One region of the Delftia sp. WSY_10 genome, then DNA from elsewhere that is predicted to be linked to it. Evidence: predicted binding sites of a transcription regulator. Region 1 holds the regulator's gene; each other region holds the start of a gene.
What was found. The regulator LexA, encoded in region 1, represses DNA repair genes until DNA is damaged. The targets are predictions, from matches to a motif close to ACTGTATNNNNATACAGT.
Positions count from the first base shown of each region.

Region 2: the regulator LexA is predicted to act here: its motif matches at 1,637-1,654, upstream of recA (recombinase RecA).
Region 3: the regulator LexA is predicted to act here: its motif matches at 2,206-2,223, upstream of ACF8ML_RS26430 (PA0069 family radical SAM protein).

Region 1 covers NZ_JBICKY010000053.1:232,587-236,792, reverse strand. Annotated here, with positions in the region: gene kdsB (3-deoxy-manno-octulosonate cytidylyltransferase) at 1-160, shown strand, start outside; gene adk (adenylate kinase) at 417-1,073, shown strand; gene ACF8ML_RS22235 (asparaginase) at 1,164-2,153, opposite strand; gene lexA (transcriptional repressor LexA) at 2,252-2,926, shown strand; gene ACF8ML_RS22225 (hypothetical protein) at 3,089-3,496, shown strand; gene ACF8ML_RS22220 (MFS transporter) at 3,580-4,206, opposite strand, start outside.
Region 2 covers NZ_JBICKY010000056.1:81,595-85,800, forward strand. Annotated here, with positions in the region: gene recX (recombination regulator RecX) at 1-300, opposite strand, end outside; gene recA (recombinase RecA) at 503-1,606, opposite strand; gene ACF8ML_RS22975 (MarR family winged helix-turn-helix transcriptional regulator) at 1,754-2,254, shown strand; gene ACF8ML_RS22980 (response regulator transcription factor) at 2,355-3,029, shown strand; gene ACF8ML_RS22985 (sensor histidine kinase) at 3,125-4,206, shown strand, end outside.
Region 3 covers NZ_JBICKY010000057.1:119,736-123,941, forward strand. Annotated here, with positions in the region: gene ACF8ML_RS26425 (LysR family transcriptional regulator) at 64-996, shown strand; gene ACF8ML_RS26430 (PA0069 family radical SAM protein) at 1,057-2,199, opposite strand; gene rnk (nucleoside diphosphate kinase regulator) at 2,494-2,898, shown strand; gene ACF8ML_RS26440 (acyltransferase family protein) at 2,972-4,129, opposite strand.

The sequences.
Region 1 (4,206 bases):
GGCACCCACCGAGGCACTGGAGGCCCTGGAGCAGTTGCGTGCGCTGTGGCACGGCCACCGCATCGCCGTCCATGTCACACCCCATGCACCCGGCCCTGGCGTGGACACGCGCGAGGATCTGGAGCGGGTGCGCGCCCAGCTGTCCAACCCGCCGGCCTGAATCGGCCGGCCGCTGAAAACGCACAAATGGCGATGCCGGGCATCGCCATTTGCAGCAACGCCGCCCATGCGGTTTTGTCGGACAGCAAAACGCAGGTTTTGGCGATTGCACAGGCGACAGTTTTGCCCCGTGCGTGTAAGCCAGTGTTGGCCCTGTGCGTGCTATCCTTGCCCGCGACAAAAATATGACGCATGGACTGTCCGCCCCGGTGGGCCGATCCGGCAGACAAGAATTTCTACTCTCCTCAAGGACTTCCATGAAACTGATTTTGTTGGGCGCACCCGGCGCCGGCAAAGGCACGCAAGCCGCTTTCATCTGCCAGAAGTACGGCATTCCCCAGATCTCCACCGGTGACATGCTGCGTGCCGCCGTCAAGGCCGGCACGCCCCTGGGCCAGCAGGCCAAGGCCGTGATGGACGCCGGCCAACTGGTCAGCGACGACCTGATCATCAATCTGGTCAAGGAGCGCATTGCCCAGCCCGATTGCGCCAACGGCTTCCTGTTCGACGGATTTCCCCGCACCATTCCCCAGGCCGACGCCATGAAGGCCGCCGGCGTGAAGCTGGACTACGTGCTCGAGATCGATGTGCCCTTCGATGCCATCATCGAGCGCATGAGCGGCCGCCGCTCCCACCCCGCTTCGGGCCGCACCTACCACGTCACGTTCAACCCGCCCAAGGTCGAAGGCCTGGACGACGTGACCGGCGAGCCGCTGGTGCAGCGCGAGGACGACAAGGAAGAAACGGTCAAGAAGCGCCTGGACGTCTACAGCAGCCAGACCCGCCCGCTGGTGGACTACTACCGCGCCTGGGCCGAGAAGGAAGCCGCAGCAGCCCCCAAGTACCGCGCCATCAGCGGCCTGGGCTCGGTGGAAGACATCACCCAGCGCGCCCTCGCAGCACTGGCTGAATGACGCAGGCCATGCGCCAGACCCCAGAAAAGCACCCGCCGGGTGCTTTTTTGTTGCCCGCCTGCATCTGAAGCGCCGGCGACGCCCGGAGGATCAGTCGCGCGGCTGCGCGGCCAGCGCCAGCATCATGGCAATCCGCGCCTTGGCCACGGGCAGTTGGACCAGATCGGCCTCTGCGGGGTCCGTGCCAAGCCCCGAGGCAACGGGCAGGCCTTCGGCGCAGCGCGTGCCCCGCCAGATCCAGACGCCTTTGTCGCGCGCACGCAGCAAGGCCGCTTCCATGCTTTCGTGAATGGTCGCATTGCCCGTGCCGGCCACCACGATGCCGCGCACGCCTGCGGCCACCAGCGCATCCACGCCGCAGGCACGCGCCAGGGCACCGCTGAACACCACCTCGACCCAGGGCAGCTCATCCAGCGCCAGCAGGTCAGACAGAGCGGGAGCGGAAGTCACCATCCGCGCAACGGGGGCGACCGGCGTGACCGGCGCATCAGGCACCAGCCAGCGCACGCGTCCTTCCTCCACCACGGCCTGCGGGCCACCTTCCATGGAGCGCATGGCCTGCAGTCGGTAAGGGTGGCCCTTTTGCACCTGGGCCGCCGCATGCACCTCGCCGCCGGCCACCACCCACACACCGCTGCGCCCGCCGCTGGCGGCCACGGTCACGGCATCGCGCAGATTCTGCGGTCCGTCGGCCAGCAGGGCCGTGGCCGGGCGCATGGCGCAAGTGAGCACTATGGGCTTGGCGGCAGGCAGCAGGCTGTGCAGCAGCCAGGCCGTCTCTTCCAGCGTGTCCGTTCCATGCGTGATCACCACGGCGCGTGTGTCCGCATCCTCCAGCGCCTGCGTGCAGGCACGCAGCAATGCGCGCCACACGGACCAGTCCATATCCTTGCTGTCCACCTGCGCGATCTGCTGCGTCTGCACAGGCCCCAGCGCCTGCTGCTCCAGATCCGGCACGGCATCGAGCAGCGACTGCACCGTGATCTGTCCGGCCTTGTATCCCACTGCCTGCGACTGCGAATCCGCCCGGCCGGCGATGGTGCCGCCCGTGCCAAGAATCACCAACTTTGACTGCCCCACTTGCACCTCTTGGAAAACTGGTTAAAAATACAGATACTGTATAAATCATCAGATGACTTCTCTGCCTGCCATCTGAATTCAAGGACCGGACGCACGCCATGCTCGACCATCCCAAGCTCACCGCCCGCCAGCAACAGATCCTGGACCTGATCCAGGCCGCCATCTCCCGCACGGGCGCGCCCCCCACCCGCGCGGAAATCGCCAACACGCTGGGCTTCAAGTCCGCCAACGCAGCAGAGGAACATCTGCAGGCCCTGGCCCGCAAAGGCGTGATCGAACTGGTCAGCGGCACCTCCCGCGGCATTCGCCTGCGTACCGACACCGTGCGCAACATCAATGCCGCACGCGGCACCAGCTTCGGGCTGCCGCTGTCGGCCCTGGCGCCGCTGATGCTGCCGCTGGTGGGCCGCGTTGCGGCGGGCTCGCCCATTCTCGCCCAGGAACATATCGACCAGACCTATTCCGTCGAACCCAGCCTGTTCCAGGTCCGCCCGGACTATCTGCTGCGCGTGCGCGGCATGTCCATGCGCGACGCGGGCATCATGGACGGCGATCTGCTGGCCGTGCAGTCCGCGCATGAAGCCCGCAACGGGCAGATCGTCGTGGCACGCCTGGGAGATGAAGTCACCGTCAAGCGCCTGCGCCGCACCACGCAGGGCGTGGAGCTCCTGCCGGAAAACCCCGATTACCCGGTGATCCGCGTCGCTCCCGAAGAGGCCTTTGCCATTGAAGGCCTGGCCGTGGGGCTGATCCGCAACAGCATGTCCATGTAAACCGGACAGGCAGCCCTGCACGGGTTGCCACCCCCTACTTCATGCACCGCCCAGGTGGTAGGCGCGAAGCCTTGCAGCTTCGCCCTGGGCGGAGCTTTGCCCGCAAACCGCAATCCTGCCTGTGTCCATGCCTCTTTGAAATACGCCAACAGGAGTCGTCACATGGGATTCGCTCTGCCAACACTGTCTTCTCTGTCCTTCCTGCGCCTGGCACAGGGCATTCGCCTGCCCGCCGCCGCCATGGAGCCCGCCATGCGCACCATCCAGCCCGAATCGCCTGTGCAATCCGAGCAGGCGACCATCCTGTCCTTCAGCAAGGCACGCCGCCGCAGCCAGCAGCGGCGCAGCAAGTCAGCACGGCTGCCAGAACACAGGGATGCGCAGCTGCTGCTGCCCCTGCAACCCGAACTGCCCTCCCTTCCGGCAGATCAGGCCCTGCCTTCGGGTCTGCGCATCATCCAGCGCTCGCCGCAGGAGCAGCCCGAATGCCTGTTCATCTCGGGCCGCATGGCCGATGTCTGTGCCGCCCTGGAACGCATGGAAGCGCACGGCGCGCAGACACCGGCCTGAGGTCGCCCTGAGACCAACCCGTCCACCCGGTCTGCGAGAGCCCGGGCCTGTCTCTTGCCTTGCCCAGCGGCAGGGGCTGCGCATCAGGCCCTGACAGCCGCCGGTGCAGCACTCCCCTCGCTGCGCCGATTGCGCATGCACCACGCCTGCGCCGCGGCAACGCACAGAATGCACAGCACGACGCTCAACGAAAAACGCAGTCCGCGCGCATCGGACAGCATGCCGAACAACGGCGCCACCATGCCGCCTATCGACATGGCCAGCCCCAGGGTCAGCCCGCTGGCCGTGGCCTGGTTGCGCGGCAGATAGTCCTGGGCCAGCGTGACCTGGGCGGCAAACGGAAGAAACATGCACACGCCCAGGGCCATGGTGCAGGCCAGCGCCATCCATGGCGTGGAGGCCAGGGCCAGGGCCGCCAGAGCAGGCAATGCCAACAGGTAGCCGGCGCGGATGGCCTGCATGCGCCCCCGGCGATCTGCAAGCGTGCCCCCCAGCAAAGTGCCCACCGCCGCAGCGGCTGTGAATGAGGTCAGCGTGGCCGCTCCCATGAAGTCCGAGCCGCCCAGCTCGCGCGTCACGAACATGGGCAGGGTGGACAGCACCGTCACATAGGGAATCGACCAGCAGACGATGACCCCGCACAGCAGGAAGAAGGCGCGCCAGTGGTTGGCGGGCAATTCGCCCTGAGCCACGGCCAGGCGCCGGGTGGC
Region 2 (4,206 bases), on a different contig from region 1:
TTCGGTGGCGCGCAACTGTTCTGCGGCGGCGCGCACCAGGCCATCGTCCAGCCCCTTGCTGCGCAGCTCCTGCACCACGCGCGATGTGCCAAAGCGCGCGGCCTTGCGATGCAGCACGGACTCGGCCACGCGCTCGGCGCTGATGAAGCCGCGCTGCTCCAGCGCGTCGAGCATGGCGCCCAGGTCCTCGCCTTCCTCCACATGGGGGGCGAGCTTGCGTTCCAGCTCCAGCCGTGAATGTTCGCGCTGGCCCAGCAGCTTGAGCGCCCGGCCTTTGAGCGACAGCTTGGCGAATCCCATGCGGCAATGTCTCCTGAATCATCCCGAATAAAAAAGGCCCCCACGCTCCCCTTGCTGCGCAAGGTCCGCTGCCCCCCAAGGGGGCCGCTTTTTTGCCTTGGGGCGTCCCGGCGATAAAAAAGGCGCAGACGTGAGCCTGCGCCAAGATGGCAAACACAGTGTGTGCAGGCGCTGCGGCGCCTGCTGTGAGGGGGCTGGGCGCTCAGGCTTCGATCACGCCGTCCTTGTCGGCCTTGGCCTTGGCGCCCTTGGCGGCCTTGGCTTCGGGCGCATCGCCGCCGGCCGTGGGCAGCAGGGCGATGCCCAGGCTGTCGCGCACCTTGTTTTCGATCTCCACGGCCAGGCCGCTGTTCTCGCGCAGGAATTCGCGGGCGTTGTCGCGACCCTGGCCGATCTTTTCGCCGTTGTAGGCGTACCAGGCCCCCGACTTGTCGAGGATCTTGGCGTTGACGCCCATGTCCAGGATTTCACCTTCGCGCGAGATGCCTTCGCCGAAGAGGATGTCGAACTCGGCGGTCTTGAACGGGGGCGAGACCTTGTTCTTGACGACCTTGACCTTGGTTTCGTTGCCGATGGCTTCGTCGCCCTTCTTGATGGTGCCGGTGCGGCGGATGTCCAGGCGGACCGAGGCGTAGAACTTCAGCGCATTGCCGCCCGTGGTGGTTTCGGGGCTGCCGAACATCACGCCGATCTTCATGCGGATCTGGTTGATGAAGATGACCATGCAATTGGTCTTCTTGATGGTGGAGGTCAGCTTGCGCAGCGCCTGGCTCATCAGGCGGGCCTGCAGGCCGGGCAGCTGGTCGCCCATCTCGCCTTCGATTTCGGCGCGCGGTGTCAGTGCGGCCACCGAGTCCACGACGATCATGTCCACGGCGCCCGAGCGCACCAGGCTGTCCACGATTTCCAGGGCCTGCTCGCCGGTGTCGGGCTGGCTGATCAGCACTTCGTTGAGGTTCACGCCCAGCTTCTGGGCATAGCTGGTGTCCAGCGCGTGTTCTGCGTCGATGAAGGCGCAGGTGCCGCCCTGCTTTTGCATTTCGGCGATGACCTGCAGCGTCAGCGTGGTCTTGCCCGAGGATTCAGGGCCGTAGATCTCGATCACGCGGCCACGGGGCAGGCCGCCCACACCCAGGGCGATGTCCAGGCCCAGCGAGCCGGTGGAGACGACCTGGATGTCCTGGATGGCTTCGCCTTCACCCAGGCGCATGATCGTGCCCTTGCCGAACTGCTTTTCGATCTGGGCGAGTGCGGCCTGCAGGGCCTTGGCTTTTTCACTGTTGGCGGTGGTGACGGCGGTGTTCATGCGGACTCCTGGGTTGGGTATGGATTCAGCTCTGTATTTGCATTCAGGCTGGATGCTTGAACAGTAGTTTATGGGCTTGCTGTCTTGATTTGTTGGTGTTTTTGGTCAGTTTTCCTGACTTGTTGGATTTGCCTCCACAATGCATCCATGAGTGAGCTTTCCCCTGTCACGCCGCCCGCCGACGCCTGGCGCCAGACCCACCTGGGCCGCCTGCTCGGCCATGCCATGCGGCGGTTCGACGCGCGTGTACTGCAGCTCATGGCGCGCGATGTGGAGGTGCCGCTGGCACTGTCCAACCTCGCTGCGCGCGACAAGGTGGGGGCGGCCCATATCCACATCACGCGGCATCTGTCGCTGGCTGGCGACCGGCTGACGGACCTGGCAGAGCGCGCAGGCATGACCAAGCAGTCCATGGGCGACCTGGTGGCCCAGTGCGAGGCCTGGGGCCTGGTCACGCGCGAGAGCGACGAGCGCGATGCGCGCGCGCGCCGCATCCGCTTCACGCCAGCGGGCCTGGCCTGGCTGCAGGCTTTCCATGACGCCGTCTCCCAGGCCGAGGCCGAATTCCGCGAGGAAGTCGGCGACGACATCGCCACCGTGGTGGCGCTGGGGCTGGAGGCCTACGCGGGTGGCGGCTCACTCGGGTAAGGTCCCTGCCCGCACTGCGGGGCGCATCCTAGAATCCTGGGAATTAAAGGCGCGCATTTCCAACTCCCAGAGCGCGCCTGCATTACAGGAGACATCCCCCATGCGCATTCTGATTGCCGAAGACGACCAGGTCCTGGCCGATGGCCTGCTGCGCAGCCTGCGCGGCTCGGGCGCCGTGGTCAGCCATGTGGCCAATGGCAGCGAGGCCGACACCGCGCTGATGACCAGCAGCGAATTCGATTTGCTGATTCTGGACCTGGGCCTGCCCAAGATGCACGGTCTCGAAGTGCTCAAGAAGCTGCGCGGCCGCGGCGATGCGCTGCCGGTGCTCATCCTCACGGCGGCCGACAGCGTGGAGGAGCGCGTGCAGGGGCTGGACTACGGTGCCGACGACTACATGGCCAAGCCGTTTGCGCTGTCCGAGCTGGAGGCGCGCGTGCGCGCCCTCACGCGGCGCGGCATGGGCGGCGCCAGCAGCACCATCAAGCACGGCCCGCTGGTCTACGACCAGGCCGGCCGCGTGGCCACCATCGACGGCAAGATGGTCGAGCTGTCGGCGCGCGAGCTGGGCCTGCTGGAAGTGCTGCTGCAGCGGGCCGGCCGGCTGGTCAGCAAGGACCAGTTGGTCGAGCGCCTGTGCGAGTGGGGCGACGAAGTCAGCAACAACGCCATCGAGGTCTACATCCACCGGCTGCGCAAGAAGATAGAGCGCGGCCCCATCCGCATCGCCACCGTGCGCGGCCTGGGCTACTGCCTTGAGAAGATCGCGTCTTGAGGCCGCTGCCGTGGCTGTCAGGCCCGGGTTGGCTTGCCTGCGCATAGTGGTGGTTGCCGCGGGGCCGTGAACCCGTCGTAAGGGGCTGCCCGCCGATGAAAATCTTCCAGCGTGAACAGCGCTCCCTGTTCGGCGAGATCCTTGACTGGATGCTCACGCCGCTGCTGCTGCTGTGGCCCGTGAGCCTGGCGCTGACCTGGCTGGTGGCCCAGGGCCTGGCCAACAAACCCTTCGACCGCGCGCTGGAATACAACGCCCAGGCGCTGGCCCAGCTGGTGATGGTGCAGCACGGCAAGGTGCTGTTCAACCTGCCGCAGTCGGCCAGCGAGATCCTGCGTGCCGACGAGTCGGACACCGTGTATTTCCAGGTGCTGGGCGTGAAGGGCGAATACCTGGCCGGCGAGCGCGACCTGCCGCCGCCGCCCGAGCCCGACGAGGCTCTGACTGGCGCGGCGCCTCCAGGCTTGCCGTCCGGCGGCACCGTGCAGCTGCGCGATGCGGAATTTCGCGGCATCGATCTGCGCGTGGCCCATGTCTGGGTGCGCATGCCCCTGCCGGGCGAACCGCAGGCCCTGGTTCAGGTGGCCGAGACGCGCGAAAAGCGCAGCGTGCTGGCCACGGAAATCATCAAGGGCGTGATGCTGCCCCAGTTCGTCATCCTGCCGCTGGCCGCCTTGCTGGTGTGGCTGGCGCTGGCGCGCGGCATCAAGCCGCTGCACCGGCTGGAGGAGCGCATCCGCGCGCGCCGGCCCGAGGACCTTTCGCCCATCAACCACAAGGACGTGCCGCTGGAAGTCGTGCCGCTGGTGGATTCGGTCAATGACCTGCTGGGCCGCCTGGGCGACTCGCTGGCCACGCAAAAGCGCTTCCTGGCCGACGCGGCCCACCAGCTCAAGACGCCGCTGGCCGGGCTGCGCATGCAGGCCGAACTGGCCCAGCGCGAAGGCGTGAGTACGGGCGAGCTGCGTCAGTCCCTGGCCCAGATCGCGCGCTCCAGCATCCGTGCCACGCACACCGTCAACCAGTTGCTGGCGCTGGCGCGTGCCGAGAGCGCGGGCCTGGGGCGGGGCCTGGCCATGCAGCCGTGCAACCTGGTGCGCATCGTCACCGACGTGGTGCGCGACTGCCTGCCGCGCGCCATGGACAAGCATGTGGACCTGGGCTATGACGGCGCCGA
Region 3 (4,206 bases), on a different contig from region 1:
ATACATACGTAAAATTTATTGTTTAAATTCAATCCATTTGCATAGCAAATACGGAGACGCGCCATGCGCTTTCACAAGCTCGACCTGAACCTGCTGGTTGTCCTCGACGCCCTGTTGGCCACGCGCAGCGTGAGCAAGTCCGCCGAGCGGCTTTTCCTGAGCCAGCCCGCGACCAGCCTGGCGCTGGGGCGGCTGCGCGACTACTTCAAGGACGAGCTGCTGGTTTCCGTGGGCAAGACCCTGGTGCCCACGCCGCTGGCCAACGAGCTGGCCAAGCCCGTGCGCGATGTGCTGCTGCAGATCCAGACGATCGCGCATGCCCGACCCTCCTTCGATCCGGCCACCTCGCAGCGGCGCTTCACCATAGAGTCCTCCGACTACGTGATCAGCGTGCTGCTGACACAGGTGGTGCGACGGGCCGCCACCCTGGCGCCGCTGATGCAGTTCGACCTGCGCGCCATCAGCCCGCAGACGCCCGAACATCTGGACAGCGGAGAGGCCGAGCTGCTGATCGCCCCCGAATTCGCGAAAGTGGCAGGCCACCCCTTCGAGCCTTTGTTCGAAGATGGCTTCTCCTGCCTCGTCTGCGCGGACAGCCCGCTACTCGACGGCCCGCTGACGCCAGCACGGTATTTCGATGCGGCCCACATCGGCGTGGAATGGGGCGGCGGCAGGCGCACCACGTTCGACGCGCGGCTGATGTCCACCGGCAAGCGCAGCCGCCGCCAGGAAGTGATCGCACCCAACTTCACCCTGCTGCCGGAGCTGCTCGTGGGCACGCAGCGCATTGCCACACTGCCCACTCGCCTGGCGCAGCACATGGCGCGGCGCTTTGCGCTGCAGGTGCTGCAGTGCCCGGTGGAGATTCCCCGGTTCACGGAATTGTTGCAATGGCACAAGCACCAGGAGCGAGATCCGGCCATCGCCTGGCTGCGTTCCCTGATCCGCGATGCCGGCGCCAGCCTGGACCGGCTCGCCCCGGACGTGGGACATTGAGCCGGTGCGGACTGTAGCGCTCGCCACTGGCGGCCGCCCTGCACGCTCTAAAGGGCCGTTTCAGAACAGACTGCGCTGCGGCAGCAGCAGCGACGGGTGGTAGAGGCTGCAATCGAGCCGCAGCGGCTCGCGGTTGAACCCGTACCGACGGCAGGCCAGGGCAAAGCGCTGGCGCAACAGCTCGGCCCAGTGGCCGGTACCTTTCATGCGCTGGCCGAACTCGGCGTTGTACACGTGGCCGGCCTCGCGCTGCTCGCCCTGGATGCCGTGCAGGTCGCGCACGCGCTCCATCACGCGGCGGGCGCGGTCGGGGTAGTGCACCTGCAGCCATTGCTCGAACAGCGGCGCCACTTCCCAGGGCAGGCGCAGCACGGCATAGAAGGCGTGGCGCGCACCTGCGTCGGCGGCCGCCTCCAGCACCTTCTCCAGGTCTTCGTTGATGAAGGGAATCTGCGGTGCCAGGCTCACGCCCAAGGGCACGCCCGCCTCGGTCAGCGCGCGGATGCTGCGCAGCCGGCGGTGCGGCGCGGCGGCGCGCGGCTCCAGGTGGCGTGCCAGGTCGGCGTCCAGCGTGGTCAGCGTGATGTGCACCGAGGCCAGGCCCTGGCGCGCCAGCGGGGCCAGCAGGTCCAGGTCACGCTCCACCCCGCTGCCCTTGGTGACGATGGAAAACGGGTGGCGCGCCTCGGCCAGCACTTCGATCAGGCGGCGCGTCAGCCCCAGCTCGCGCTCCACGGGCTGGTAGCAGTCGGTGACCGAGCCCAGCATCACGGGCGCGGCCACATGGCTGGCGCGCGACAGCTCGGCACGCAACAGCTCGGGCAGGTTCTGCTTGGCGATGAGCCGGGTCTCGAAGTCCAGCCCTGGCGACCAGCCCAGGTAGCTGTGCGTGGGCCGGGCATAGCAATAGATGCAGCCATGCTCGCAGCCCCGGTAGGGATTGAGCCCCATGTGAAACGGCAGGTCGGGCGACTGGTGGCGGCTCAGCGCCGAGCGGGCCTGCTCCCAGCGCAGTTCGGTGCGCAGGGGCGCGGCTTCCTCGCCTTCGGCAGGCGCCTCAAGGCTGCCCCAGCCGTCGTCAAAGGCCTCGCGCGGATCGGTGGTGAAGCGGTGTGCCAGTTGGCTGGCTGCGCCCCGGCCCTTGATGGGGTGCAGGGGCACCCGGGCCGTGTCGTGATGAGGCGTGGGAGGACTGGAAAGCATGAAGCAACTGTATAAAAATACAGTCATACCAACAAGCACTCCCCGCATGCCTGCGGTTGCGAAGTGGGTTTTGCCGGCTTGGCAAGTGCCCGCGCCAATCCGCACCGCACCGTGCGGGTTCGCTTGGCAGAACGCGCACGGGCCTGCACAATGGCCTTATCGCACCAACTTGGTGCTTTTCTCTTTTCTGAAGATGCCTTGGCCCGGACAACCGCGTTGCCCGGGCTTTTGTCCGTTTGGGCGCCGCTGCCCTTCACTGCAGCCACGGCGCAAGCACACAAGGGAGCCAACACCATGGAGCGCAAGCCCCACATCATTCTTTCGTCCCTGGACCTGGAACGCATCGAGGCCCTGCTGGACAAGCAGCCCGCCTTTCCCGGCCGCGAGGCGCTCGAGGCCGAGCTGGACCGTGCCGACGTGCTCGAGCCCAAGGAAATGCCGCCCAACGTGGTGACCATGAATTCCACGGTGCGCTTCACGCTGCTGGAGTCGGGCAAGACCAATACGCTGACCCTGGTCTATCCCAAGGAGATGGATGGCAGCGCCGACAAGGTGTCGGTGTTCGCGCCCGTGGGCATTGCCCTGCTGGGCCTGAGCGTGGGCGACCAGTCCCGCATGCCCGGCCCCTCGGGCCAGGTCACCGTGCGCGTGGACGCCATCGAGTTCCAGCCGGAAAGCGCGGGCGAGCTGCACCGTTGAACGCCGACCGGCGTGAAGCGAAAAAGGCAGCCCACCGGCTGCCTTTGTTGTTTGTGGACTGACGCACCGCGCCTCAGCGCAGGCCCGCCACAAACGCCGCGATCAGGCCGGTGCCCACCAGGCCCGCCTGCCAGCGCAGCGCCATGTGCCAGCTGGGAACGTGGCGCTCCACGCGCTCGTACAGCAGATGGCCGGCCGCAATCGACAGCGCAAAGGCCGTGCACATGCCCAGCAGGGCGGCGGGAATGGACTGCGGCCAGAAATGGCTTTCCACGGCGTTGACCAGCAGGCAGACCGAGAAGTGCACGAGAAACACCGAGTACGAAATCTTGCCCAGCCGGCGCAGCGGCGCCCAGCCTTGTGCCTGGGCGAATGCGGGGCTGCGCATGGCCGCGACCAGGGCCAGCGCCGTGGCACCGGCCAGCGCGATGCGGTCGCGCCACTCCAGTGCCAGCGCCGCCACGACCAGGGCCACGATCAGCAGGGACCAGCTCCAGGCCGTCGAGGACTTGTCCGCATGCGCGGCCCAGTAGGCCAGCATGCCCAGGCCGTAGGCGCCAAAGAAGTACGGCGCCCACACATCCCATTGCGCATCCAGATTGAAGCCCAGCAGCGAGGCCGCCACGCCGATCACCACCAGCGCCTGCGCCACGCTCGGCGTCCAGGGCCAGCAGCGCGACAGCGCCTGGCCGCCGAAGCGTCGGCGCAGCAAGGCGCCGCCCCAGCGCGTGCCGGCCAGCAGCAGCGCCGTCAGCGCAAACAGCTGGAAGTCGATGGACACGTACCAGACGCCGGCGGACAGCGACTCCTCGCCCACGATGTTCTGCAGTAGCAGCGCATGCGCCACCAGCTGCCAGAGATCGGGCTCGCCCGACACCGAGGCATGGTCGAACCAGGGCCGCACGGTCGCCGAGACGACGACGGCCACGACCAGGGCCACGGCATAGGGCACGACCAGGCGCACGAAGCGGCGCCCGATGCGCGACCACGGATCGCTGTGCTGGCCGTGGCCTTGCGGCGCCATGCTGGCTGCCGCCAGGTAGCCGCCCAGCACCAGGAAGATCTGCACGGCCATGCGCGCATATTCATAGAGCCAGTCGATGAGGTCCGGCGCGGCCGGATGGGCGATATCGGACATGGGGCCGTAGAAGGCCAGGTGGTGCCAGACGATGGCGGCACAGGCCAGGCCCTTGGTGCAGTCGATCAGCGCACTGCGGCTAGCGTGGGACATGGGGCAATCTGCAATCTGCGAACGGGTCGGGAAGCGGGAAGCGGGAGGCGCTGGGCCCGGGCCGCCTGGCCACAAGC